One region of the Priestia sp. YIM B13489 genome, then DNA from elsewhere that is predicted to be linked to it. Evidence: riboswitches for the same ligand, from Rfam matches in the RefSeq annotation. Region 1 holds a riboswitch; each other region holds the start of a gene.

What was found. A riboswitch is a leader RNA that binds a small molecule or an ion and turns the genes downstream of it on or off. The one in region 1 is predicted to bind S-adenosylmethionine.
Region 2: it holds a riboswitch for S-adenosylmethionine, as region 1 does, so the genes downstream of both, ACFX4W_RS23390 (bifunctional homocysteine S-methyltransferase/methylenetetrahydrofolate reductase) here and metE (5-methyltetrahydropteroyltriglutamate--homocysteine S-methyltransferase) in region 1, are expected to answer to the same signal.
Region 3: it holds a riboswitch for S-adenosylmethionine, as region 1 does, so the genes downstream of both, mtnK (S-methyl-5-thioribose kinase) here and metE (5-methyltetrahydropteroyltriglutamate--homocysteine S-methyltransferase) in region 1, are expected to answer to the same signal.

What each region holds. Positions count from the first base shown of each region.
Region 1 is NZ_JBHZOQ010000036.1:66,484-74,311, reverse strand. Features, by position in the region: gene metE (5-methyltetrahydropteroyltriglutamate--homocysteine S-methyltransferase) at 1-816, opposite strand, end outside; cobalamin riboswitch at 966-1,154, opposite strand; SAM riboswitch class I at 1,234-1,344, opposite strand; gene ACFX4W_RS02210 (hypothetical protein) at 1,425-1,676, opposite strand; gene ACFX4W_RS02205 (metallophosphoesterase family protein) at 2,206-3,081, opposite strand; gene ACFX4W_RS02200 (hypothetical protein) at 3,324-3,512, opposite strand; gene ACFX4W_RS02195 (sugar porter family MFS transporter) at 3,657-5,036, opposite strand; gene araA (L-arabinose isomerase) at 5,184-6,608, opposite strand; gene ACFX4W_RS02185 (L-ribulose-5-phosphate 4-epimerase) at 6,638-7,336, opposite strand; gene ACFX4W_RS02180 (xylulokinase) at 7,330-7,828, opposite strand, start outside.
Region 2 is NZ_JBHZOQ010000053.1:3,418,066-3,425,893, reverse strand. Features, by position in the region: gene ACFX4W_RS23395 (YkvI family membrane protein) at 14-1,048, opposite strand; SAM riboswitch class I at 1,388-1,494, shown strand; gene ACFX4W_RS23390 (bifunctional homocysteine S-methyltransferase/methylenetetrahydrofolate reductase) at 1,602-3,440, shown strand; gene metH (methionine synthase) at 3,441-6,884, shown strand; gene ACFX4W_RS23380 (Cof-type HAD-IIB family hydrolase) at 7,266-7,828, shown strand, end outside.
Region 3 is NZ_JBHZOQ010000053.1:3,371,690-3,379,517, forward strand. Features, by position in the region: gene ACFX4W_RS23140 (PAS domain S-box protein) at 478-2,634, shown strand; gene ACFX4W_RS23145 (methylated-DNA--[protein]-cysteine S-methyltransferase) at 2,653-3,156, shown strand; gene ACFX4W_RS23150 (hypothetical protein) at 3,157-3,321, opposite strand; gene mtnA (S-methyl-5-thioribose-1-phosphate isomerase) at 3,456-4,514, opposite strand; gene mtnK (S-methyl-5-thioribose kinase) at 4,550-5,722, opposite strand; SAM riboswitch class I at 5,858-6,008, opposite strand; gene ACFX4W_RS23165 (carbon-nitrogen family hydrolase) at 6,100-6,882, opposite strand; gene ACFX4W_RS23170 (pyridoxal phosphate-dependent aminotransferase) at 6,995-7,828, shown strand, end outside.

The DNA of each region.
Region 1 (7,828 bases):
GAGATTTTCGCCTCGGTCATGCACAAAGTCTAAACCAATTCCTTCAACAGGAAGAGACACGACTTCTTTATAGTAATCAACGCTGTCAAAATACGTTTGTAAAATGACTTTTACATTCGGTGCTGCTTCCTTCAAAGCTTGATAGACTTCTTTGTAAAGCGCCAGGTCTTCTTTTGATAGCGTTGTAGCTAAAACCGGCTCATCTATTTGTACCCACTCTACTCCTTCTGCTTGCAGCTCCGCTAAGATAGTTGCATAAAGCGGAACAAATTGTTCAACTACTTCTTTAAACTCACTTTTTTTATATCCTTTTGACAGCTTCACAAATGTTACTGGACCTAAAATAACGGGCTTGCCTTCAATATTCAGCTTCTGTTTTGCTTCTTTGTAAAATTGAAGCGGGCGATTTTCTACAAGTGCCGGCGTACATTCCTCAAGCTCTGGTACGATATAGTGATAATTTGTGTTAAACCATTTTGTCATCGTAGAAGCTACCGCACCTTTTGTTCCTCGCGCGATGTCAAAATACGTTTCAAGCGATACCGGTCCCCCGTCATAATCAAAGCGCTTTGGCACTAGACCAAACATAGCGGCTGTATCTAACACGTGATCGTATAAGCTAAAATCGCCGACTGGAATCAATTCAATTCCTGCGTCACGCTGTTTTTTTAAATGCCCTAGACGAAGAGACTCAATTTCCTGCAAAAAGATATCTTTCTCTAGTTTTCCTGCCCAAAACTGCTCAAGCGCTTTTTTCCATTCTCGTTTTTCACCAATTCTTGGATAACCTAAGTTTGAACTTTTTACACTGCTCATTTTTTCCACTCCCTGTATATTTTTTATCGGTAAACTAAAAAATCTCTCTTTTCGAAATGAAAAGAGAGATGATACGCATACTTAACTAAAGTTGAGATAGCCTGTTTTTCTCAACACGTATTCCTCACTCCTCTCTATATCCCGTAGAGCTTAAGTGCATACAACAGGCAGGTCTCCTGACTTAGGTTCATCGCTTCCTATCCCTTCCCATTTCAACATGAAACAGTGGTTAATAAGTTGCTCCCCATTACAGTGGCGGGACCGCGCCGGCTTTTCACCGGTCTTCCCTTTTAAGCTGCGTACATTCGTTACACAGCACCTGATGCATTTTTATAAAATTGTTCATTCAAAACATATTCACATAAAATAAAAAGCCTCTCTATCACGAATAGAGAGGCATAGTATCTATGAAATCCTCTCTTATTTTTCAAAGCTGTACGCTTTGCAGGATGTAGCACCTTTTCAACAAGAATGTTAAATGGTTGCCGGGCTTCACAGGGCCAGTCCCTCCGCCTCTCTCAATAAGAGTTTTAATTGTTTATAATATTTTGAATGTAGAGTCATCTTAACACCTTACATTTATGCTGTCAAAAGAAATTTCAAAAAAATTAGTTTTTAGGAGGCGCTGACGCTAACTTTTGCCTTAACAATTTGTAATCATCTTTTCGGTGCGTTTCGATTAAATCTTTTGCCCCTTGGTGATATCCTGACGAATAAATGTACTCTACCGCTGTTTCGATAAGCTTTCTTTTTTCTTCGGCACACTCCCGGTCCATTAAGGGGAACAGTCTACCTAAAAGGTCATTTAAATCTTCCTTGATAAAACGATCAAGTCCTTCTTGCATCTTTTCGTTTGCCATGATTGCTCCTCCATTTGCTGTGTATGTTCTAAGCCTCTATAAACAGGCATTTCACTGTAAATTTTAAGATAAAGTTAAGTCATTAAACAGTATATCAAGTGAATGTTTTTCTTTAATTACATATGTAATACAAATATATGACAAATATAGAGAATATATCATCATTCATTATCTATTATAACGTTTGACTGAGCCTTCTGCTACAAGGTTTCGTTAAGAGTTATGCACATTTTTCCAAAAGAGGTTGAGACATCACCAAATGAATCCACTCTAAAGGCAAATGGAATACATGAGCTGAATCGCTTGTGACACCGCAGTTGATTTCCGTACAAGACTTCGCTTCCCGCAGGAGTCTTCGTCTTGTCCTCCAATCACCTGCTAGAAAGACCTATACACATGAAACCTACGTTTGCCTTAACAAAAAAACGAACCACTAATCACACATCTTGATCGATGATTCGTTTCACTTCGTCTAAAACCCTTTTGTTCCAGCCTCTTTTTTTGAACCTAGCTTTCTACTTTCTTGTTTTTACAAACAATTTCTTCGAGGTCGTCCAAAATCCTTCCAAAGAAGAGGACCTAAAATGTCGTACCTGCTTACAAAAAATTCCGTAAAATTATAATTATTTAAAATTAAAGGCGGCTCAAAATCAAGGGGAGCGCCGGCGCCTCCTGACAATACAAAATCAGTGCCTCTTCCAAGCGTAAACGACCCGTTTCTGTTTTTTCTAATAAACTGCTCGTCATACGCATGCACGTGGCTGACTAACACTTTTTTCACGCGGTGTTCTTGAATTAAATCAAAAAATTCTTGACTTTGAGGAGTCGTTACAGGAAACCCTTCAAGATTTGACCACCGGCCAATATTTGGCTGCGCATGCATAGCTACAACGGTATTACGAGGAGCATCCTCTAGCTGCTGCTCTAAATAATTCAGCTCTCTATCTGTAAATCCATATATTTTATTCTTGGGACTGATGACATTATTTAATGCGATGCACCGGAAGTTGAAGACAGGAATATCAATGACCCAGTGTACTTTTCCGATAGTGGCTCTGAAGTTTTCGAGATTGCTTTCATCAAGGTACAGTTCATCATGATTCCCTACGCATACAAACATAGGAATGTTCGGGGCGATTTTTTCAACAACCTTAACAAAGTGCTCCAAATACTCTTTTTTCCCTGTATAGACGGTGTCTCCCCCATGAATAATAAACAGCGGGTTCAATTCCACCGCCTTTTTTAACACAAGCTCAAATTCACCGCTCATCGTGAAACAATTATCGTTTGGTCCGTCACCTCTGCTGTCTCCCATAAAAACAAAGTTAAATGGATCTCTCGGATTTAATTGTTTAATTCTTTGCTTTAATAACTTTTCAGAACGTTCATGAAGCGTCAAATTCATCAACTAGTTAATCCCCCTATTAATAAATAAATTTAGTTAAAAGTAAACAAGCTTACTTATTTATATGAGAATTTGTTGATGATGGTCACTACCTTCTTGTAAGCAGAACGCACATTTAGCTTTCGTTTTAGAAATTGCTAGTTATGAATATCTATTAAAGTCTACATTATGATAAGCTAACCTATCTTTCCATTTTATTAGGCACTAATAGGACAGGGTAAAAGATGAACTCTCTGTATCTACTAATAAGAAAGAGGCTGGGGACAAACAAAGGCCGACATGAGCTGAACCGCTTGTTCCCCCGCAGTTGATTTCCGTGCAAGGCTTCGCTTTCCGCGGGCGGCCGATGAGCCTCCTCGTCGCTTGTGCGCCTGCGGGGTCTCATCTGTTCCGCTTGTCCCGCAGGAGTCTTCGCCTTGCTCTCGAATCAACTGCTAGAAGAAACGAAACAGCTGAAACCTGCGTTCACCATAAAAAAACGAACCACTAATCAAAGTGTTTGATTAGTGGTTCGTTTTTCACTTCAGCTAAAATACTTTTATCTCAGCATCTTACATTTAAAACATTTACGACAATTAAACATATTTATTACGCTCAACTGGACTTACAGAATTTCTTCCAGAACGAGCTGCCATGTCCGTTTCAATTTGCTCTAGGCTACGTCCTTTTGTTTCAACAACTACAAAGCGTATGAAGAATAAACCGAGAATACAAATGATCCCGAACGTTGAAAAGATAACGCCCAAACTAAACTGATCAGCTAAGATAGGGAACACAAGCCCTACTGCCAGCGATCCCGTCCAGTTAAAAGCAGATGAAATCCCAGCACCGATGCCGCGTACAGAAAGCGGGAAAATTTCTCCTACAATAATCCACGTAAGCGGCGCCCAAGAAAACGCATAGCAAAGGATAAAGCAGCAAAGAGCAATTAACGTAACCCAGTTAACAACGACTTCATTAACGCCTAACGCTCCTAGAATAGCCGGTGTAAAAAATGAAAGAGCCATACCCGCGCCGCCAATCGTAAGAATGGTACGGCGGTTGAATCTATCGACAAACTGCAGAAAAATAAGTGTTGTCACGACAAAGATTACCCCAACAATAACCGTAAAACCAGCAGCTACCTGCGGGGCTAAACCAACTTGACGAGCAATGCTTGTTGCATAATAAACAATTGAGTTTGAGCCTTGAATCTGCTGAAAAGTTGCCATTCCGACGCCGATAATTAAAGCTAGACGAAACTTTTTCTGAAACAGCTGCTTAATGCCTGATTGTTCATGCACAGCTACGCTTTCAATTTCAGACACTTCAGCTTCTACTTCAGCTGTTGAGCGGCGAAGCGTACGCAGCACTTCACGCGCTTTATCTGGCATTCCATTTTTAATTAAGTAGCGCGGCGACTCTGGAAGCTTGATCATACCGATGCATAATACAATTGCAAAAATACCGGCGCTGCCAAGCATTAATCGCCAGCTGTTTGGAACCGGCTCAAAAATAAAGGCTACGATATAGCTTAATAATAATCCAATTACAATCATTAGCTGATTTAAACCTGAAAGCTTCCCGCGAATATGAGCGGGTGCGATTTCTGACATATAGGCAGGAACTAAAGAAGAAGCCGTTCCTACTGCTGTACCTAAAAAGACGCGCGCAATCGTTAACGTAATTTCCTCTGGTGCAATCGCGGAACCGATGGATCCTAAAAGAAAGATGATCGACGAAATTAAAATTAACTTTCTTCTTCCAAACTTATCGCCTAATAATCCGCTTAAAATGGAACCGATAATTGCTCCTCCCATTAGCGACGAAACCACAATCCCCAGCCAGAGCGGACTCAAATGAAACGCTTCACGGATATGACCTTCTGCACCAGCAATAATCCCAATATCATAACCGAATAAAATACCGGCAAATGAGCCGAAGAAGAAGATAAACTTACTTGATACTTTACTCATGATTATAGATCCCCTTTGTATTGTCTTAGTTTTGCTTCCTATCACACAAATTTAAAACGCTTTCATTTATTTCTAAAAACGGCGTTCTTTTACTAACACTATATTTTCACTTTCAAGGAAGCAGCGCTCCCTCGAAAGTAGTGATGCTTACTTAATAATGACGTACTCTAGATCCACAAGCTTTGCATAGCTCACGATTTGATCCGTCGTTAAATTTAATGAAAGAACCGTATGATGGCCTCCTCCGTTTTCAATCCACGCTTTAACGCCGTCTTGGAAGTTCGGCTTAATGTTCCAAAGCACGCGCGCCACGGGAAGATGTGGAGCTGGAACTTCCGGCTCAAACGCCGATACTTCGTTAATTAACAGCTTGTAATGCGTGCCGAAGTCGGCCATGGAAACCACTACGCCTTCTCCTTGTTTACCGTCAAACACTAAGCGGGCCGGATCTTCGCGGTTACCGATACCCAAGGGAGAAACGATTAGTTTTGGCTTGTTTACTGCTAGCGTCGGGTCCACTTCAAGCATGTGTGATTGAAGCACTGACTCACGTCCGGGTGCTAATTCATACGTGTAGTCTTCCATAAAGCCCGTTGACTGATTATGGCTCATTACTTTAAGCAAGCGGTCAAGCGCTGCTGTTTTCCAGTCTCCTTCACCAGCAAAGCCGTAGCCCTGTGCCATCAAGCGCTGTACGGCTAGACCTGGAAGCTGTTTCATACCGTATAGATCTTCAAAGTTAGTGGTAAAGGCGCTGTAGCCGCCTTCATCTAGAAAACGTTTAATCGCAATTTCATAGCTTGCCTGTACTTTTACGCTAGACTCCCAGTCTTCTGCAGAATAATCACCGTAGACAAATTCATACGCGTCTGCATATTCAGCAAATAAATCATTGATTTCTTCTTCCGTAACGGCATTGACATATTGAACAAGGTCACCGATTCCGAAGTAGTCAACCGTCCAGCCAAATTGAATTTGCGCTTCAATTTTGTCTCCTTCCGTTACGCCGACGTTGCGCATATTGTCACCGAAACGCGCAACTTTAATGTTGAAGCTTTCGTTATAAGCAGCGGCTACGTCCATCCACTGTGCAATTTGCTGCTGTACTTCGGGGCGCTCCCAGTAGCCCACTACGATTTTATTTTGCTTGTTCAAACGAGCGTTGATAAAGCCGTATTCACGATCACCGTGAGCGGATTGATTCAAGTTCATAAAGTCCATATCAATCGTTTCCCAAGGAATGCTTTCGTTAAATTGTGTTGCTAAATGAAGCAGCGGTTTTTGCAGTAGTTTGGTACCGCGAATCCACATTTTTGCAGGCGAGAACGTATGCATCCACGTAATTACGCCGGCAACTTCATCTCGGTAATTCACTTCTTTCATCATCTTTGTAATCGTGTCAGCATTCACAGCTAAATCTTGCAGAACAATCGGATAAGGCAAGACACCGCTTTCATTTAAAGCATCAGTCATCGTTTGCGCGTGTGCTTTTACTTCTGCTAGCGCTTCTTTTCCGTAAAGATGCTGTGAACCAACAATAAACCAAAATTCTTTTTGAGCTGTTTTTAACATGATAATCCCCTTTTCTGTATGTAAGTCTTTTACTGTCCTTGCCCGTAATACGCATTTTGTCCGTGTTTTCGTAAATAATGTTTGTCTAATATACGCTGCGGCAGCTCTTCAGCCAGCCCGTTTAATTTTTGTGTAAAGAAGTTCATTTTGGATACTTCGTCTAATACGACGCTGTTCATTACCGCCGTTTTGGCATCTTTTCCCCACGTAAACGGCCCGTGCCCTTGAAGTAAAATACCAGGAACCGCTAGTACATCTAAGCCGCGCTCTTCAAATGTTTCGATAATCACCTTGCCCGTTTCCACTTCATATCCGTCATTCACTTCTTTTTCTGTCAAAAAGCGCGCGCACGGTACGGAACCATAAAAGGTATCGGCATGAGTCGTTCCCATTGCCTGTACATCAAGTCCTGCTTGAGCCCAAATGGTCGCCCACGTTGAATGCGTATGAGCAATACCGCCAATTTGCGGGTAATGTTTATAGAGTACGGCATGTGTCAGCGTATCAGATGACGGATTAAGCTCACCTTCTACCACGCGACCTTCTAAATCAACGACTACCATGTCTTTAGCCGTCATTTTTTCATACGTAACGCCGCTTGGTTTAATAACAAACAAACCGCTGTTTCGATCAATGGCACTTACATTTCCCCACGTGTACTTGACCAGTCCGTGTTTTGGCAAATCGACGTTTGCTTGAAATACTTCTTCTTTTAATTTATCTAGCACACTAACTCCTCCCGTTCTTCGCTGTGATGCTCTGCAGCTGCTTTTTCAATCACTAGCCCTTTTTTATATCTTTTAATAAATGCTTCAAACCCTTTTACGTCGAGTTCGTCAGGATAAATTTCTTGTGCGGTCACTTCTTTAAAGACTCTATCATCCAAGAAATCTTCTAAACTTTCATTCTCACTTTTATTGAGCATATAAGAAGAAAGAATAGCCATTCCCCACGCGCCGCCTTCTCCTGCTGTGTCCATGACGGAAACAGGCGTGTTGATTGCCGCTGCCATCATTTTCTGACCGACTACCGGCGTTTTAAATAATCCTCCGTGCGCTAAAATACTGTGAATCTTTACGTTTTCTTCTTTGACTAAAAGATCCATTCCTATTTTTAAAGCGCCAAAAGCTGTAAAAAGATGTGTACGCATAAAGTTTGCTAGATTAAAATTGCTTTTTGCTGAACGGACAAATAGCGGACGTCCACTTTCTACTCCGGTA
Region 2 (7,828 bases), on a different contig from region 1:
TAAAATCCAGCTTTTAGCTTATTTTTTCTTTTTTAATACATAGCATCCATACAAAAGCTAGTCCAATATAGCCAAATATCGGATACAAAAACTCAAGAAGCTGGGCATATCCGAATTGCCCAATAATAAAGCAAGCCAAGATAATAAACGCAAAAGCTTGTTTGTCATTGAGGGGAAGAAATGACTGAAGCTGCTTAGCGATGCCAAATACATTTCCAATCAATGTAGTAAAAATCTCGCCCAACACAACTACCGTAAATAAAACATTCACCCACGCTGAGATATTTTTAACAACGGCACTCATCGGAATATCAAGTTGAAATGAATAAGGCAAATTGGAAAGGGCAAGATGAGTAGAAACAAGCATAAACGTAAGTACACAACCTCCTATTAAGGCCCCTTTTGTAATCACGCTCCTATCTTTCACCGAGCTTCCTAATGGGACCAAAACGGCCTGAGCCAAAGCTAGATTCAGGGAAATATATAAAAAGGGACTAACCGCCCACTTCCACTGCGTGACGAGCGTTAAATCCGGCTTCGTTTGAATCAGTGAGAAATAGCTGATATTCGGCATAAATATGATAAAAGCAAATGAAAGCATCATCGGCACAACAAGAGAATTAACCATTAAAATACCGTTAATTCCTTTTGCGATAAATATATAAGTTAAAACAATTGTAAAAATCATCCCAACAGGAGGCCACAGCCCAAACTGTTCTTTTCCTATTGCTCCCGTACTCGCTAGCATGACTGAAGTTACTCCAAATAAAATGACAATCATTACACCGTTTACCACTTTTCCAAGCACATCACCAAATAAATATGTATTAAGCTGCTGATAAGAAGAAGCCCCAATTGCGTGCGAAAGCAGCATCATTTTTGAACCTAGCCAAATAAAAAACAAGCCGCTGACCAAAATTCCGACCATTCCAAGTTCCCCGTACTGTGTAAAAAATTGAACGATTTCCTTGCCTGTTGCAAAACCGGCTCCTACAACGGTGCCTACATACGTAGCAGCAACCTGCAGCGTGAGTTTCCACCTTTTCATGCCCATCACCCTTCTATCCTTCATAGTTCACTATATGTAGAAACGATAAAAAAAAGACGAGCCTTTTCACGTGTAAATCTACGCACATCCCAGTGCTTGTGCCTTTTGGTTTATTTTTTTCATTTTCTTTTTGTATTTCTCACAAAAAACTCTTTAACCCCTAACATAACAGTCATTTTCAAACAAAATATACGGATATTTTCCCTTTAGCTTTTAAATTTTCCTCAATATTTGCTGGAAATTCACAATTTACTGTTGTATAATTTCTAAAAATCAGATAAATTATTAAATAAGTATTCTTTCTATTTAAAAAAATATGTTTCAATTATATACAATTGATTCTTATCATGAGAGGTGGAGGGACTGGCCCTTTGAAACCTCAGCAACCAGTCGTTAGAGACATGGTGCTAAATCCAGCAAGCAATTTATTGCTTGGAAGATAAGAAGGCGAAAAAAGTCTTCTTCTTAAGAAGACTTTTTCTATTTTATCGGCATATTGCATAAAACGAATCACTCGTGAAATAGAAGCGGAACAATTTAAGGAGGTTTTGACATGGGGTTACTTGAAGATTTAAAGTCTAAAATTTTAATTGGGGATGGTGCCACTGGTACCCTCCTTTACTCACACGGTATTGACAGCTGTTTTGAAGAACTAAACATCACCAAACCAGAAGAGGTTGCTCGTATTCACAGAGCCTATGTAGAAGCTGGTGCAAACGTTATTCAAACAAATACGTACGCTGCTAATTATCAAAAACTTGCCCGTTATGGATTAGAAGATTCAGTCAAAGACATCAATGTTGCTGGTGTAAAATTAGCGAAACAAGCTGCAAAAGATCAGGCTTACGTGGTTGGTACACTCGGCGGAATTCGTTCTTTCCAAAAAAACGCTATTAGTTTAGAAGAGGTTAAGCGAAGCATTCGTGAACAGATGTTTTGGCTTTTAAATGAAGGCGTGGATGGCCTTTTGTTTGAAACATACTATGATTTCGAAGAATTAAAAACCGTTCTTACACTGGCAAGAAAAGAAACGGATAAGCCTATTATTACTCACGTTTCCCTGCATGATATTGGCGTACTGCAAGATGGCCGCCCTTTAGCAGATGCATTAAAAGAATTAGAGGCGCTGGGAGCAGATGTTGTCGGGCTAAACTGCCGTTTAGGTCCTTATCATATGATTCAGTCTCTTGAAGAAGTACCGCTTCCTGATCGTGCTTTCTTATCTGCTTACCCTAATGCCAGCCTTCCGGCGTATGTGGAAGGAAAGCTGGAATATGAAACAAATGAAGACTACTTTGTAGAAAGCGCGCGTTTATTCCGCGAACAAGGGGTTCGCTTAATTGGAGGATGCTGCGGTACAACACCAGCTCACGTACGCGCAATGTCATCTGCCTTAAAAGAGCTGCCTCCGATTACAAGCAAAGTTGTTAAAATGAGACCTGCCGTTACGGTTCAAGAGCGTGAGCAGCAGGATAAACCTCATATGCATGAAATTGTGAAGAAGCGCCGCTCGGTTATCGTCGAGCTAGATCCGCCTAAACAGCTTGGTCCGACGAAATTTTTAGAAGGCGCAAAAGCACTTGATAAAGTCGGCGTAGATGCTATTACATTAGCTGATAATTCTCTTGCCTCACCTCGCATCAGCAACTTGGCAATGGCAACACTGATGCAGCAAGAAACAAAAGCACGACCGCTTATTCATATTACCTGTCGCGACCGAAATTTAATTGGACTTCAATCTCATTTAATGGGACTTCATACGCTAGGAATGAATCAAGTACTTGCAATTACGGGTGATCCGTCAAAAGTTGGCGATTTCCCTGGCGCCACTTCGGTCTACGATTTATCTTCATTTGACTTGATTAGTTTAATCGCTCAGTTTAATGAAGGACTATCTTATTCCGGCAAACCACTTGGTCAAAAAACCAATTTTTCCATTGCAGCTGCCTTTAACCCAAACGTGCGTCACTTAGACCGAGCCGTTCAGCGTTTGGAAAAGAAAATCGACTGCGGGGCTCACTATTTCATTACTCAGCCTCTCTATTCAACTAAGCAAATTGAAGAGGTATATGAAGCAACCAAACATTTAACAACACCGGTATATATCGGTATCATGCCGTTAACAAGCGCAAGAAATGCTCGATTTATTCACCATGAAGTACCTGGAATTAAATTATCAGAAGATATTCTAGAACGCATGGATGCAACGGGAAATGACCGAATCCGCGGTGAAGTCGAAGGTCTTGCGATTGCAAAAAGCTTAATTGATACAGCATATGAGTTATTTGACGGTATTTACTTAATTACGCCGTTTATGCGCTATGAAATGACCGAAATTCTAACACGCTATATTCATGACAAGCAACTTGTTACATCAGAAAGGAAGATATAAATGAGCTCACTTATCGAACAACAACTAAAGAAGCGAATACTCATCATCGATGGAGCAATGGGAACGATGATTCAAGATGCTGATTTAACCGCTGAAGATTTTGGCGGCGAAGAATATGAAGGCTGCAACGAATATTTGACTCGAACAGCGCCTCATGTGATTCAGCGCATTCATGAAGAGTACTTTGCAGCAGGTGCTGACATCATTGAAACCAATACGTTTGGCTCAACATCTACCGTACTTGATGAATACGATTTAGGTCACTTGGCGTATGAATTGAATATCGAAGCTGTGAAGCTTGCTTGTGCAGCCCGCGATAAATATTCAACTCCCGAATGGCCTAGGTTCGTAGCTGGAGCTATCGGTCCTACCACTAAAACTCTCTCTGTTACCGGAGGTATTACATTCCCTGAGTTAGTAGAATCGTATGAAGAGCAAGCTCGAGGTTTGTTAGACGGCGGCGTTGACTTGCTTTTAGTCGAAACCTGTCAAGATATGCTGAACGTAAAAGCCGCATTTTTAGGTATTACAGCGGCGTTTGAAAAACTAAAAACCGAAGTTCCTATTATGATTTCAGGAACAATTGAGCCGATGGGAACAACTCTCGCTGGTCAAGATATCGAATCTTTTTACTTATCACTGGAACACATGAAGCCTCTTTCAGTCGGACTTAACTGCGCGACAGGCCCTGAATTTATGACGGATCATATTCGCTCTCTTTCAGACCTAGCCACTTCAGCAGTTAGCTGTTATCCAAACGCTGGACTTCCGGATGAAGAAGGCAATTATCATGAATCCCCTGAGCTGCTTGCTCAAAAAATTAAAGGGTTTGCTGATAAAGGCTGGCTGAACTTTGTAGGCGGATGCTGCGGTACAACGCCTGCTCATATTAAAGCACTGGCGGAAGCGGTAAAAGAGGTTGCGCCCCGTTCGCTTGATCGCTCCGAGCATAACCATGCTGTAACCGGTATTGAACCGCTTGTATATGACGATTCTATGCGCCCTCTTTTTGTGGGAGAACGTACGAATGTAATCGGTTCTCGCAAGTTCAAGCGTCTGATTGCGGAAGGAAAAATTGAAGAAGCATCTGAAATTGCGCGTGCTCAAGTTAAAAATGGTGCTCACGTTATTGATATTTGCTTGGCAGATCCGGACCGTGAAGAAATGGAAGACATGGAGGAATTTATTCAAGAAGTTGTAAAAAAAGTGAAGGTTCCTCTTGTAATCGATTCAACGGACGAGAAAGTTATTGAAAAAGCTTTAACGTACTCGCAAGGTAAGGTCATTATTAACTCCATTAACTTAGAAGATGGTGAAGAGCGTTTTGATGCAATCTTACCGCTAGCAAAAAAATTCGGTGCAGCTCTGGTTGTCGGTACAATCGATGAAACAGGCATGGCCGTTACTGCAGAACGAAAAGTAGAGATTGCTAAACGCTCACATGATTTGCTTGTTGAAAAACATGGCTTTAATCCAAAAGATATTATTTTTGACCCTCTTGTGTTTCCTGTAGGGACTGGTGATGAACAATACATTGGTTCTGCTGAAGAAACAGTTAAGGGGATTAAAATGATTAAAGAAGCCCTGCCTGATTGCCTGACCATTCTCGGCGTAAGTAACGTGTCATTCGGTCTTCCTCCAGTCGGACGTGAAGTACTAAATGCGGTTTACCTTTATCACTGTACGCAGGCTGGACTCGATTATGCCATTGTTAATACCGAAAAGTTAGAGCGCTATGCTTCTATTCCAGAAGCTGAAATTGAGCTTGCTAATGCGTTATTATTTAACACAACTGATGAAACGTTAAGCACGTTTACCGACTTTTATCGTGATAAAAAGAAAGAAGCAAAAGTAGAAATTTCTACGTTAACACTCGAAGAACGATTGGCAATGTATATTGTCGAAGGTACAAAAGAAGGATTGCTTCCTGATTTAGAACAGGCTTTAGCTCAATATGATGATCCGTTAGATATTATTAACGGACCGCTTATGAAGGGGATGGCGGAAGTTGGACGTTTGTTTAATGACAACCAGCTGATTGTAGCAGAAGTGCTTCAAAGTGCGGAAGTGATGAAAGCATCCGTTGCCTTTTTAGAACCTCATATGGAAGCAACTGAAAATGATTCTGGAAAAGGCAAAGTTATTCTTGCAACGGTTAAAGGCGACGTGCATGATATCGGTAAAAACTTAGTAGACATCATTTTAAGCAACAATGGTTTTAAAGTAATAGATTTAGGAATTAAAGTAACGCCCCAGCAGCTGATTGAAGCAGTAAAAGAAGAAAAGCCAGACATCATTGGCCTGTCAGGTCTTCTAGTAAAGTCAGCTCAGCAAATGGTTTTGACTGCCCAAGATTTAACACAATCAAGCATTGATGTTCCAATTATGGTAGGAGGCGCTGCCCTTTCCCGTAAATTTACTGACTTTAAAATTGCCCCGGAATATGAAGGTGCGGTCCTCTACGCCAAAGATGCGATGGACGGATTAGCGTTAGCAAATAAGCTGCAGAACAAAGAAGAAGTTATTCAGCTTTTAGCAGATTTAAAAACGCGGCAAGAAAAGAAAGTAACGGTTCGAGAACGCCAGCCTCAAACCGCTCAAGCAGCTACGGCTGTTTTAGAAAGATCCGCCATTTCAACGGACTCTCCTGTTTTTGTACCTGCTGATTTAAAGCGCCACGTTGTTAAACACTACGATTTGGCACAGGTTCTTCCGTATATTAACTGGCAGATGCTTTTAGGCCATCACTTAGGACTAAAAGGAAAAGTGAATAAGCTGCTTGCTGAAAAAGATGAGCGTGCTGTTCAATTAAAAGAAACCGTTGATGACCTGCTCGAACTGGCACTAAAAGAAAACTTAATTAAGCCAGCGGTTATTTATCAGTTCTTCCCTGCTCAAGCAGACGGAAATGATTTAATTATTTATGATCCTGCTGATGAAAAAACAGAAATTGAACGCTTTACCTTCCCTCGACAAGCAAAAGGACAGTTCTTGTGCTTATCTGATTTTGCAAAGCCTAAAGAAAAAGAGATGGACTATGTATGTTTCTTCTCTGTAACAGCAGGAACAGGCATTCGCGAACGCGCGGCGAAATTCAAAGAAAACGGCGAGTTTTTAAAGAGTCACGTGTTCCAAGCTCTTGCGCTTGAACTAGCTGAAGGATTAGCAGAACGTGTTCATCAGCAAATTCGTGACCGCTGGGGATTCCCCGATTCGCCTGACTTTACAATGGCGGAGCGTTTTTCAGCCAAATACCAAGGTCAGCGTTTTTCATTCGGATATCCTGCATGTCCAGACCTTGAGGACCAAGCAAAACTGTTTAAATTACTTAAACCTGAAGACATCGGCATTCAGTTAACAGACGGTTTCATGATGGAACCAGAAGCTTCTGTTACAGCCCTTGTTTTTGCACATCCTGAAGCGAAATATTTTAACGTATTGTAAAATATGGCCGCGGTCTTTTAGACCGCGGCTGTTTTTTTACAGTGAACAAACCTGAAAAAAAGGCTGCGACAAATGGGTTTTAGCTGAAGAAAGATCCGAACCGTAAATCCAGATTCTTAATTGAGAATCAACTGCGTTCGGATTTTTTTCATTGTGATCGTGAACTGGATTTCATGTAGCTGTTTCTAGCTGTTGACTGAAGGGCAAGGCGAAGACTCCTGCGAAAAAAATTGATGCAGTTATGTCTTAATCTCTTTGAATTCACCGCCGGTCTGAGCTTTTTTTATGAGTTTCTTGGGAAACACTGATAGAATAAGGAATGTAATAAATTTGTAACGCTCTTGTCACAGCAAATTTTTCAGGGAAAGGAATTTTCAAGCAATGATTAAATTATTTGTAAGCGACTTAGATGGCACTCTTTTACACGAAGAAAAATACGTAGAACAGCATAATGCAGACGCACTTAGTGAACTTCAGCGCCAAGGAGTAGAGGTTTGTCTTGCGTCTGGACGAATGGATACGGAAATTTTAAAGATTTCTACTGATATTAATAATACATTTCATCGCATTAGCCAAAACGGAGGATTTGTGTGGACCAAAGAAAATCAAGAACTTCATGGAAAAGTGTTTGAAGATGATTTAGCGGTTCAACTTTATAAAAAAACGATAGATCCTAACCGTATTACGCTTGTCTGTTCAAACGACACGAATTACGTAGAGCAGCGAAATGAAATTATTGAAGCGATTGAAACTCACATGTTTTTCCCTATCGAAGAACAAATTGAAATGACGGATTCATTTGGTCACGCTCTTTCTCCATCTAAAATCACGGTTCTTGGAGATCATGATGAAATGGTAGCTCTGCAAAAAGAAGTGAACGAAGAGTTTGGTGATTATATTGATACATATATTTCTGCCAAGCAGTGTTTGGATATTATGCCTAA
Region 3 (7,828 bases), on a different contig from region 1:
TTAGCCGAAGTGAAAAACGAACCGTGAATCAACATGTTTGATTCACGGTTCGTTTTCTTTGTTATGTTGAGCATAGGTTTTAGCTGTTTCATTCCTTCTAGCAGTTGATTGGAGGGCAAGGCGAAGACTCCGGCGGGAAAAGCGGAACAGATGAGACCCCGCAGGAGCAGAAGCGACGAGGAGGCTCACCGTCCGCCCGCGGAAAGCGAAGTCTTGCACGGAAATCAACTGCGGTGTCACAAGCGGTTCAGCTAGCTCATGCATCTCATTTGTTCGTCTTTAGATTGGATTCATTTTGTTATGTCTCAGCCTCTTTTATTCATGCTCCATTTCTAAATAGCGGGATAATGTGAAGAAATGTCGCATTTTGAATAAACGTGGCTAATTTTAAAAAGGTAAAAAGCAAATCTTGTAGAATACTAAGTCTATAGATAAAAGGTGGGGAAATGGGAAGTGCAAAAGAAAGGAGCAATGAGCATGTCACCACACAGAGAATTAACATCTGAAGCTGAGCAAAAGCAGCAAGGTGAATTACAGCAGCTACGAGCTATTTTTAATGACGTATTAGATGCCATTGTCGTATTTGATGAGTATTTTCAAGTTATAAATGCAAATGAATCAGCCTGCGGGCTGTTTGAAAAAACAAAGGATGAGCTATTAACGTATCAAATGAAAGATTTTCTGATGTATTTTCCGTATGACATGATTGAAGCGTATTATCCAGCACTCTTAGAAGAAAGCTATTTTAAATATGAAGGCGCGATGACGCTTCGAAGCGGCATGATGAAACATGTTGAATTTACTTCACACAAACATAGTCACATGTCGGGCATTATTGTGTGTACATTTCGGGATATTACGCAGCACAAAATTATGGAAAATGAACGGTTTATTAGTCATCATATGTTTATGGATGTATTTAATGAAGCGGTAGACGGAATTGTCATTTTTGATCGAACGGGTCAGCTTATCGACGCGAACCCTTCATTTTGCGAACGATTAAATTACACAAGAGCACAGCTTCTAACCAAAACATTAGAAGAGCTTGTAGAACCTACTTATCATTATAAGGTGAAAAAATTATGGAGAACTCTGCATCAAGAAGGAAAGACAAGCGGTGAGCTACCGATCAGGCTCGAAAATGGAGACGTTACTTTTTTTGAATTTACCACAACGGCTAATATATACAGTCAATACTATATGTCCATTATGAGAGACGTGACGGAAAAACGGCTGATGGAGCAGCAGCTGTTGAGAAGCGAAAAAAATTTCAGGGCTATTTTTGAAAATGCGATTGAAGCGATCTTGATTTGGAGAGATGATGGTGAAATCTTGAACGCTAATCTTGCTTCTTCGCGTACATTTGAGCTGCCGTTAAACAAATTAATTGGAAGCAATTTGTATACGTTTATCGATACAAAAAGCTTTAGTGCGTTAAAGGTGCTCCAAACGTTTCAAACAAAAGGAGAAATTCGTAATCAGCTTCCTTTTTACATGCCAAATGGAGAAATCAAACAGTTGGAATTCACAGGGAAAAAAGGCATTATAGAAGGAGACCATTTAACGATTTTTCGAAACATCAGTGAACGTACAAAAATCGAACAGGAGCTTCGGAATAACGAAGAGAAATTCAGACAGATTTTTAATGGTTCGATCGATGGGTTAGTTTTATGGGACGGCAAGCGAAATATTGTTGATGTAAATTCTTCTCTTTGTGATATTCTAGAACTCAGCAAAGAGGAGATTTGTGCGCACTCCATGGAGGATTTTATTTCTTCAGCGAATTTAGATGCGGTCATTGAGCATAAAGAAACGATTGAGCAAAAAGGGGAAGCAGAAGGAGAGATTACGTACGTTACGGGGAACGAAAAAGTTAAAAATATCGAATTTTCCACGAAAAAAGATATCTTGCCAGGTCTATATATGACGCTTTTAAGAGACGTAACGGAACGAAATCAAATGCAAGAGCAGATTCGAAAATCGGATACGCTTCAAGTAGTCGGCCAGTTAGCAGCTGGGATTGCGCATGAAATCCGCAACCCGATGACAGCTTTAAAAGGGTTTGTGCAGCTGTTAGAAAGCAGCATTCAAGAAGATCACTCTCTTTATTTTGATATTATTAAATCCGAATTAAAAAGAATTGAAACCATTATTACAGAGTTTCTCGTACTCGCTAAGCCACAGGCCGTAAAGTTTGAAAAGAAAAATCTAGCTGGGGTTGTTAAAGAAACGATTGATTTATTAAATGCTCAAGCGCTTTTAGAAAATATTCAGTTTGAACTAAGTGTGTCTCCTCACCTGCCAATGGTATACTGCGAGCCGAACCAAATTAAGCAAGTACTAATAAATGTCATTAAAAATGCAATTGAAGTCACGTCAAACGGAGGAAGAATTATTGTTGAAGTTTACTCTACAGAGCCGCACTACGTGACGGTCTCCATTCGAGATCAAGGAGACGGAATGCCCGAAGAGCGCATCAAGCGCTTAGGAGAACCATTTTATACGACAAAAGAAAAAGGAACGGGACTCGGTTTGATGGTCTCATATAAAATTATCGAAGAACATAAAGGGCGAATTGAAGTGGAAAGCAAAATAGGAGAAGGCACAGCTTTTCATGTTATTCTTCCAGCTTAATTAGAAAGGATAAAAAATATGTACTACGGAGAAATGAATTTATTTTCTGATTTGAAAATTTATATTGTAGCCTCGGAAAAAGGGGTTCAACATATTTGGTTTGATAGCGATGATCATAACGAGCAGCTTAAAAAACTTGTCCATGACGAAAATTATCATCATGTGAAAGAAGCAAAGCGACAGCTGCAGGATTATGCTGGAGGGCGCACGTTAACATTTGATTTGCCTTTGGATATAAAAGGAACAGACTTCCAAAAAGAAGTATGGTTAACGCTTAAAGGTATACCTTATGGACAAACGTGGTCTTATAGTGATGTAGCGGAGTCTGTTAATCGCTCTAAAGCCGTAAGGGCTGTGGGACAAGCGAATCGTCGAAATCCACTGCCTATTATTTTACCTTGTCACCGTGTGATTGGAAAAAATGGAGCTTTAACAGGTTATGCAGGTTCCCAAACTCATATAAAAGAGAAACTATTAATGCTTGAAAGAAATGTAGCAAAAGGCGCTCTGGAGTTAAAATAACTATTCACCGTCCAATTTCCAGCCTTCTCCCTGCACAAAAACACCGTCAATTTGCTGAGGAGAAGGAAGGGAATTTAGTTCTTCATCTTTGGATAAATCGAATAGCTGATAGTGCTGCTTACGATTCAGCGCTTTGTTTTTATCCGTTTTTTGCTCTGAACTCATATTTACTCCCCCTTATTCAAAAAGAATCCCCTATAATATATGTAGAAAAAGAAGAGAGTACTGTTACAATTGTGTTACAAATGCAGGTGAAAACCAGTGCTCAACAAAAAAAAGCCGCATAGCAGCGGCTTTTTTTATTGAGCAGATTGCAATAAAACTTTTTGAATGGATTCCAAAGACGGGGAATGGATAATTCCATGCTCTGTAATAATGGCCGTAATCAGTTCGCTTGGCGTCACATCAAAAGCTGGATTGTACACAGAGATTCCGTCTGGAGCAATTTGTGTATCTCCAATGTGCGTTACTTCTTTAGGTGAACGTTCTTCAATAGGGATGCTGCTGCCGTCTTGAATAGATAAATCAAATGTGGACTGCGGCGCTGCTACGTAAAATGGAATACCGAATGCTTTCGCTAAAAGAGCAAGTCCATATGTTCCAATTTTGTTAGCCGTATCGCCATTTGCTGCAATGCGGTCAGCACCTACAATAATCCCATTAATTCCTTTTGTTTTAATGGTATGAGCGGCCATATTATCCGTAATCAGCGTCACGTCCACTCCCGACTGCTGAAGTTCCCAGGCTGTTAAGCGAGAACCTTGAAGAACGGGTCTTGTTTCACAGGCAAATACTTCAAGCGGAATATCGCGCTGCTTAGACAAGTGAAAAGGTGCTAAGGCTGTTCCGTAATAAGCTGTAGCAATTGAACCAGCATTACATATTGTCATGATTTTATCTTTCTTTTTAAATAAAGAAAGAGCATGATCTCCAATTCGGTAGCACGTTTCTTCATCTTCTACTTGAATTTGAATAGCTTCATGAACAACTTTTGTTTTAGCTTCATTAACGGACGAAGCGGATTCAGCGCTTTTCGCTACGCGCTCCAATGCCCAAAATAAATTGACGGCAGTAGGGCGTGAACTAGCTAAATACTGTTGATCAAGAGCTAGTTTTTTGTTAAATTCCTTGACTGAATCTGTGTCATAGCTAAGCGCAGAAAGAGCAAGACCAAAAGCCGCCGTAATGCCAATTGCAGGAGCTCCGCGTACTTTCAAGGTAGTGATAGCATCCCATACGTCTTTAATGGTTTGCAGCTTAATATATTCAACTTTGCCAGGAAGCTGCTGCTGATCTAATAAAGTAATATATGATTCATTCCATTCCACTGAGCGCGGAAGTGATAGTGTATTTGTCATGCTGATACCGATCCTTTCATTGTGTACATTATTCGTTATCGAAGTAAATGTTCAAATTCATTTGGTGAAACATCTTGTTGGTGCAGAAGCAAATAGCGTCCAATTTTTAACGCAGTACGTTTAGCGTTAATTTTTCTTTCCTCTGAAGAAATTTCGTCTAAGTCCGCCACGTGAGCTAAGCCAATCGTACGTCGAATGATTTCACATCCTGCATATCCAACAGCATCTTGCCACGTTTGCGTTAAAATTTCATGTAATAAGCGCTCATCTTTAGCGAAAGGTTCAGTGTTTTCAGAATGCCAAAGCGCAGTAAAGGTATCTTTGAATACGTTCCATGTGTTCGTAATGTGTGCAAATAACGGTTCGCGATTTGTTTCTCGAGAAAGAGCATTTAAAAATAAATTCGCAACAAATTGCCCTAAATCGAATCCAAACGGACCGTAAAAAGCAAATTCTGGATCAATCACTTTCGTTTCTTGACTGCTAGAAAAGATGCTGCCTGTATGTAAATCACCGTGGATTAGCGTTTGCGCATTTGTTAAAAATTTATATTTTAATTTTGCTGCTTGTAGCTTTACATCACCATCATTCCACAATTCTTCTACATCAGGACGCAGCGCTTTTTCAAATTCATTTGTATCAATATCAAAAAAAGGATCTGTAAAAACTAAATCTTCCGTAATATTGCATAAGTCGGGGTTGCTGTACTTAACAACTTCTTCTTTTTTATCCTGAGGTTTTAAGGCGAAATCAGACGTTTTGAACGCAATATGTCCTAAAAAAGAACCGATATGCTGTGAGAGCAGAGGATAACTTTCACCTTGAATAAGTCCGGCGCGAGAAATCGTTAAATGAGACAGGTCTTCCATGACCGTAACAGCAAGCGTTTCATCGTGGTAATAAACAGCGGGCACAAGTTCTGGCGTAAATGCACCGAATTGCTTGAGCGCATTGCTTTCAATTGTGGCACGGTTCAAGGATAGAGGCCAGCTTTCGCCTACAACTTTTGCATAGGGAAGCGCTTGTTTGACGATAATGGATTTATTTGTTTGATCATTTATGATGTGAAAGACGAGATTTAAGTTGCCGTCACCAATTTCACGGGCAGTCAGTGCTTCTGTGGCATCAAAAAGACCTAGCTTTTTCACAAGTTTGATTGCTGAAATTTCTGTTAAAGGGTGATATTTCTCTGTTTTTGTTGTTGACATCGGAATCCCTCCATAGTTTATTAAACTGATTTGTTTACTAAGTTAATAGGTTTAAGAATATATGGAGGCTTTTATAATTTTAGAAAATATAAAAGCCTCTTTCGTTGGAAAGAGGCTTGATTGTAGTGTTCAAACCTCTTATCTGCCAGAAAAAATTACTTTCTGTTGGAATTAGCACCGTGCCTTTGTAAAACATGTTTTACGGGTGTGATCCATCTTAGGATGGAATGACGGTCGGTTGCTGGGCTTCACAGGGCCAAATCCCTCAGCCAACTCTTGATAAGAGTACGATTACTTATTCAATTTTGATTTGTTTGAATATTTTATGATATCTGGTGAAAATCGTATCATGCAAAAAAACGGCTGTCAATACATAATTAATAAAATTCTGTACGGCGATCTGTAAAGACGGGAATTTGTTTACGAATTTCTTTTACAAGTTCCAGGTTAACCTCAGCACTCAAAAGTTCTTCGCTATCGCCAGCTTCAGCGATTATTTCTCCCCACGGATCGATGACTAAGGAATGTCCGGCAAATGTGTTATTAGGATCTTGGCCTACACGATTACATGCGATTACATAGCATTGATTTTCGATTGCACGGCTAATGAGCAGGGCTTTCCAGTGGGCAAGTCTTGGAGCCGGCCACTGAGCGACAACAAACAAGACTTCTGCTCCGCTGCTAGTGTGAACCCGAATCCATTCTGGAAAACGAATATCGTAACAAATAACTCCTGCGCACAGTGACTGTTCAAGTGTAAAAAGATTTTTTGCTGTTCCTGCTTCTAAATACAGGTGTTCATCCATTAATTTAAATAAGTGCAGTTTACTGTATTGTGATACTTCACGACCTTTTCGGTCAAAAATATACATCGTATTCGTGATGCCTTGCTCTGTTTTTTTCGCGATCGAACCTGCCACAATATTTACTTCGTTCGTTTTAGCAAACTGAGAGATTAATTGCTTGGCTTGCTGTCCTTCATCATCTGCAATTTCGTCTAGCCGCGTCAAATCATAAGCTGTATCCCATAGCTCAGGAAGCACAAGGATATCAGGGTTTTCTTTCAGGGCTTCCGTCATTTTTTGTTCGATATATTTTCGGTTTTTAGTTGGGTTTCCAAACGCAATATCAAGCTGCAAACACGTAATTTTTACACTCACTTTATCATCCGTCCTTTTTTTAGTAGTTGAAAAAAATGACTTTACAAGTTGAGTATTACAATATATTATTTGTGACTAGAATTTCAAGAATTTTTTGAGAAGGTGTGCGATGATGAAACAATTTGAGCAATCGGAACTATTAAAAAGTTTACCAAAACAATTTTTTGCATCACTTGTGGGCAAGGTAGGAAAAGTAATGGCCCAAGGGCACGACGTTATTAACTTAGGACAGGGAAATCCTGATCAGCCTACTCCTTCACATATTGTAGGAACACTGCAAAAAGCAAGTGCTAATCCTATGCATCATAAGTATTCTCCATTTCGGGGGCACCAGTTTTTAAAAGAGGCCGTTGCGACTTTTTATAAACGAGAATATGGCGTTGATGTAGATCCTGAAAAAGAAGTAGCTATTTTATTTGGCGGAAAGGGTGGACTTGTTGAAATCCCGCAGTGCTTGTTAAATCCTGGAGATACGGTGCTGGTTCCGGATCCTGGGTATCCTGATTACTGGTCTGGAGTAGAGCTTGCAAAAGCCAAGATGGAAGTGATGCCTCTCACGGCTGAAAATCATTTTCTACCCGTATACGAAGAGATAAGTGAACGTGCTAAAGAACAGGCAAAGCTCATGTTTTTAAACTATCCGAATAATCCTACTGGTGCAGTGGCAACGGCAGAATTTTTTGAAGACACCGTGGCGTTTGCTGCCAAGCACGATATTTGTGTGGTACACGACTTTGCTTACGGAGCAATTGGGTTTGATGGTAAAAAGCCAATCAGTTTTTTACAGACTCCTGGTGCAAAAGAGACGGGAATTGAAATTTATACTCTTTCTAAAACGTATAACATGGCGGGATGGCGAGTTGGATTTGCTGTAGGAAATGAAAGTGTAGTAGAAGCTATTAATCTTCTTCAAGATCATATGTATGTCAGTCTCTTTGGGGCGGTT